DNA from 2 places in the Alterinioella sp. B-7 genome. Region 2 is predicted to be linked to the other one. Evidence: riboswitches for the same ligand, from Rfam matches in the RefSeq annotation. Region 2 holds a riboswitch; the other holds the start of a gene.
What was found. Region 2 has a riboswitch for thiamine pyrophosphate ahead of thiB (thiamine ABC transporter substrate binding subunit). Riboswitches for the same ligand answer to the same signal wherever they lie in the genome.
Positions count from the first base shown of each region.

Region 1: another riboswitch for thiamine pyrophosphate. It lies ahead of AC13C7_RS06600 (YkoF family thiamine/hydroxymethylpyrimidine-binding protein); the one in region 2 lies ahead of thiB (thiamine ABC transporter substrate binding subunit).

Region 1 is NZ_JBSXNT010000025.1:146,835-149,219, forward strand. Features, by position in the region: gene AC13C7_RS06595 (helix-turn-helix transcriptional regulator) at 1-269, shown strand, start outside; TPP riboswitch at 996-1,101, shown strand; gene AC13C7_RS06600 (YkoF family thiamine/hydroxymethylpyrimidine-binding protein) at 1,094-1,705, shown strand; gene AC13C7_RS06605 (ABC transporter permease) at 1,784-2,385, shown strand, end outside.
Region 2 is NZ_JBSXNT010000039.1:484,866-487,250, reverse strand. Features, by position in the region: gene AC13C7_RS17315 (thiamine/thiamine pyrophosphate ABC transporter permease ThiP) at 1-228, opposite strand, end outside; gene thiB (thiamine ABC transporter substrate binding subunit) at 204-1,190, opposite strand; TPP riboswitch at 1,232-1,333, opposite strand; gene aroC (chorismate synthase) at 1,432-2,385, shown strand, end outside.

The DNA.
Region 1 (2,385 bases), on a different contig from region 2:
TGATGATCGCGCGCGGTGCATTTCAGACTCTGGCCGAGGCCGAATTCGACCGATGGGAGTTGAGCCGCGCCGAACGGGAAGTTGCCCTGCTTGCCATCAAGGGGTTCTCGAATGCCGAAATTGCCGAAATGACAGGCAAGAGCGAGGGCACCGTCAAATCGCAAAGCGCTGCCGTCTTTCGCAAGGCGGACGTCCAGGGCAGAATTGGCTTGGTGACCCACTTCATGGAGGAGATCGTCGGCGATACACTGGTTCCCGGTCAGGATTGAATGATCCATCCAAAAAGACAGAACTGTTGACGTTCGCCAGCTGATCAAGCGCAACGACACTTCCGGCGGCGCGCATGATGCGGCCGCCGCGACCGTCCTTGGATTGATTGCCGGGTGGTTCGAAAACTACAATGAAAACCACCCGCACTCGGAGCTGAAGATACGCTCACCTCGCGAGTTCATAGCAGCCCATACCGCAACCGCCTGAGTGTCGGGTAAAACGCGGGCAAGGTCACTCCAAGGGATCCGGCGACCTGTCCGTTCCTAGTTCAATGAACGCTTTGCCATTCCTCACATGATGCTTCTCGTGCTTCTCTACGGTAATGGAACGTCGGTTGGACAGAAGCCGTCTCAAGGCATGTGACACTTCGGGGATTCTGATCAAATCCTGAATTACAACGCAAGACGGAGGCGTCGTCCGGCGAGGGTCAAAATAGCATAGCACAGCTGCAGTCGGCACACTGCAAGTGCTGGGAGGCAAGCACTCCAACTCCCGCGCATCCTCCTGCGACCAGAATGATGGCTTCTGCACATCTGCACGCCGGTAACATCGCTGCTGCTCCACGCTTGCTACTGCTGCCTTACATCCAGCAGAGACTCGCCGCTTCGCGGAAACGGTTCATCACCTGTGCAATCCTGAGCGACTTCGGCACGATCCACGATTGGTGGACCGAACCGCATCCATGGCCCGGGTTGACATGATCAACCGGGTGAAAGATGGTGCCGGCACATAACCGGGGGTGCTCCGACAGGAGCTGAGATGCGCGATGAGCGTGAACCCTTCACAGCTGATCTGGATAATGCCAGCGGAGCGAGGTGCTACCATGTTCATAGGCGCGCAAGTGTCGTTGTATCCGATGACGTCCGATTTCGTGGATGTCATTTCTGCAGGGCTCGACGCCCTCTCCCCCTACCATGACGACCTGAGGATCGAGACCGACGATATGTCGACGCTCATGGTCGGCGCGCCGGAGCCGTTGTTCGACGCGATCCGCGATCTGTTCGCGGCTGCCGCCAAGGGCCCTGAGCATGTGACCATGCACGTGACCCTGTCGCGCGGTTGTCCGGGCGAGCCGGACGATCCCAACTGCCGGTGCGACGCGCTGGACCGGGCCCAGGACCAATCCCTGGCGGAACGGCAGCAGCTGGCAGCCCGAGCCGTGAAGGATGCGCCCGATCTGGGGGTCGGCATCGACGTGCAGTTCTCGCTCTACGTGATGGGCACGGGGGGCCATATGGACGAAATCTATGGCTGCATCGGTTTTCTGAAGACCAGCGGCACATTCCTGAAATCGAAGAATTTTTGCACGCGCTTGCGCGGTGACGCAGGGGCGGTGTTCGAGACGCTGCGCCAAACGTTTCTGCGCTTCGGCCCTGCAGAAGGTCACGTCACCATCGACCTGACGGCGTCGGCCAACAGCCCGAGCCTCGGCTGAGATTGCGGCAAGCGGGGGCGCTGCCTGTCCGCGATCCGGTGCGTCATGGTGTATTTGCGATATATATCTCCGGCCTTCGTGCTGATCTCCGTCTTTCTCGGCGGGTGGGAAGGCTACGTGTCCCTGACGGATGCCTCTTCCCTGGTGCTTCCCGCGCCGAGCGACGTCATGAACGGCCTGTGGGTCGAGCGATCCGAGATCGGGCGGCACGCACTGGCGACGCTCGGCGTCGCAGGCGTGGGGTTCAGCCTGTCGGTGATCTTCGCCTTCGCGGTGTCCATCCTGCTTCACTTTTCCGGATGGCTTCGCCGGGGCATGTTGCCGCTTCTCGTCGCCAGCCAGACCGTGCCCATCGTGGCGCTGGCCCCCCTCATGGTGCTCTGGTTCGGTTTCGGGCTGTTGCCGAAGGTGCTGCTGGTGATTCTCGTCACCTTCTTTCCGATGGTTGTCAGCCTGATGTCCGGCTATGCGAGCCTGGCGGGTGCCATTCGTGATCAGCTTGTCTCGATGGGCGCCACACGGTGGGTTGTCTTTCACCGTGCCACGCTGCCTTCGGCCCGGGCGAATTTCTTCGCCGGTCTGCGGATATCGGCGACCTACGCGATTGTGGCAACGATCCTTGCCGAATATGCGGGCGCGCGGCAGGGTCTTGGCATCTACATCCTGTCGGCAAAGAACAA
Region 2 (2,385 bases):
CAGCGCGCGGGCAACGGGAATGGCAAGCCCGACGCTGAACAGCGCCGACAGGAACGCCTGCCCCACGGTGAAGCGCACCGCCGCCCAATCGGCAGGCCCAAGCCCCGATGACGCATCGGCGCGCAACATCACCGCGCCAAGCGGCACGGCAATCACGGTCAGGACGAGGGCCGCGACAGCCGCCCCCACCCAGGCCGAGATCCCTACTGGCTGAGCGCTGCGCGCCATTCTTCCAATGCTTCATCGCGCAGGGCGGCAGCCTCTTCCGGCGTAAAAATCAGCCCCGGTTGCGGCTGGATCAGCGTGTCGAACCCCTCAGGCAGGTCCGACGCGGGCAGGGCGGCGGGGTACATCCAGTTGGTCGTGGGGATGACGGATTGGAACGCGGGGGTCAGCATGAAGGCCAGGAAGTCGCGCGCAAGGTCCGCATGGTCCGAGCCTTCGACCATGCCCGCCACCTCGATCTGGAGGTAATGGCCCGCGTCGAACAGCGCCGCGGTGCGGGTGTCATCCTCCTCGGCGATCAGGTGATAGGCGGGCGAGGTGGTGTAGGACAGGACCATATCGGCCTCGCCCTCCAGGAACAGCCCGTAAGCCTCGGACCAGCCCGGCGTGACGGTGACGATATTGTCGGCCAGCGCCTCCCAGACGGCTTCCGCCGCATCGCCGTAAACATATTTCACCCACATCAACAGCCCCAGGCCAGGGGTAGAGGAGCGCGGGTCCTGAATCACGATACGCGCATCGCTTTCGGCCAGCTCGGTAAAACTGGTCGGCACATTCTGCATGTCGGTGTCGTGGACGAAGGCGAAATAGCCCCAGTCGAAGGGCAGGAACTGGTCGTCCTGCCACGCCACCGGCAGGGTCAGGTTTGAGGCGTCCACCCCGTGATCGGCAAAAAGGCCGGTCTCGCGCGCGGCGGCAATCAGGTTGGTATCGAGGCCAAGCACGATATCGGCATCGGTGCTGTCGCCCTCCAGCCGCAGCCGCGCCAGCAACGAGGCCCCGTCGCCCGCGCCGACGAATTGCAGGTCGCAGCCGCAGGTTTCCTCGAACGCGGCTTCGACCGCCGGGCCGGGGCCCCAATCTGAGGTGAAACTGTCATAGGTGTAGATCGTCAAGACGGGTGTATCCGCGCTGGCCATGCCAGCCGCAAGGATCAATCCCGAGGCGATGAGGGGCGTTTTCATGGTCACTTTGCCTTTCATTGCGACGGGCGAAGTGAGGTGTTGAGAGCATCCCAGACCTTCCCTCCGCCGGTCCTAACCGGTTCAGGTTCAACGGGTCCGCTGAAGCAGCATCTCAGGCCTTCCGGCCCCCCCGAGGTATCCCTGCACCTAATCCCTGCGCCCGCGCTTGGCAAGGGATGGGCTTGGCATCGGGCCTGCGGCGCGCTACCCCCTTGGCCGAACAACCAAGGATCGCGCGCCGATGTCGATGAACAGCTATGGCCACCTCTTCCGCGTCACCACCTGGGGCGAAAGCCACGGGCCCGCATTGGGTGCAACAGTGGATGGCAGCCCGCCGGGGGTTCGCATCGATGCGGCGATGCTGCAGCACTGGCTGGACAAGCGCAAACCGGGGCAGAACAGATATACCACGCAGCGGCGCGAACCCGACCAGGTGGAAATCCTCTCGGGCACCTATGAGGGGCAGACCACCGGCACACCGATCCAGTTGATGATCCGCAACACCGATCAGCGATCCAAGGATTACGGTGACATTGCCGAGAAATTCCGCCCCGGCCATGCCGACATCACCTATTGGCAGAAATACGGCATCCGCGATCCGCGCGGCGGCGGGCGCTCCAGCGCGCGCGAAACGGCGGCGCGGGTGGCGGCGGGCGGCATCGCGCGGGCGGCGCTCGATACACTGGCGCCGGGGCTGAAGATCACCGGCTACATGGTGCAGATGGGGCCGCACGGCATCGACCGCGGCAATTTCGACTGGAACCAGATCGAACAGAACCCATTCTGGACGCCCGACGCCATGGCCGCCGAGACCTGGGCGGCATACCTTGACGAGTTGCGCAAATCCGGCGACAGCGTCGGCGCGATCATCGAAGTGACGGCGCGCGGCGTGCCTGCGGGCCTCGGCGCGCCGGTCTATGCCAAGCTGGACACCGACCTTGCCGCTGCGATGATGAGCATCAATGCCGTCAAGGGCGTCGAGATCGGCGAGGGCATGGGCGCCGCGACCCTGACCGGATCAGCCAATGCCGATGAAATCGCGATGGGGCCGGATGGCCCGGTCTACAACTCCAACCACGCGGGCGGCATTCTGGGCGGGATCTCCACCGGGCAGGATGTGGTGGTGCGCTTCGCGGTCAAGCCGACCTCGTCCATTCTGACGCCGCGCAAGACCATCACCAAGTCGGGCGAAGCC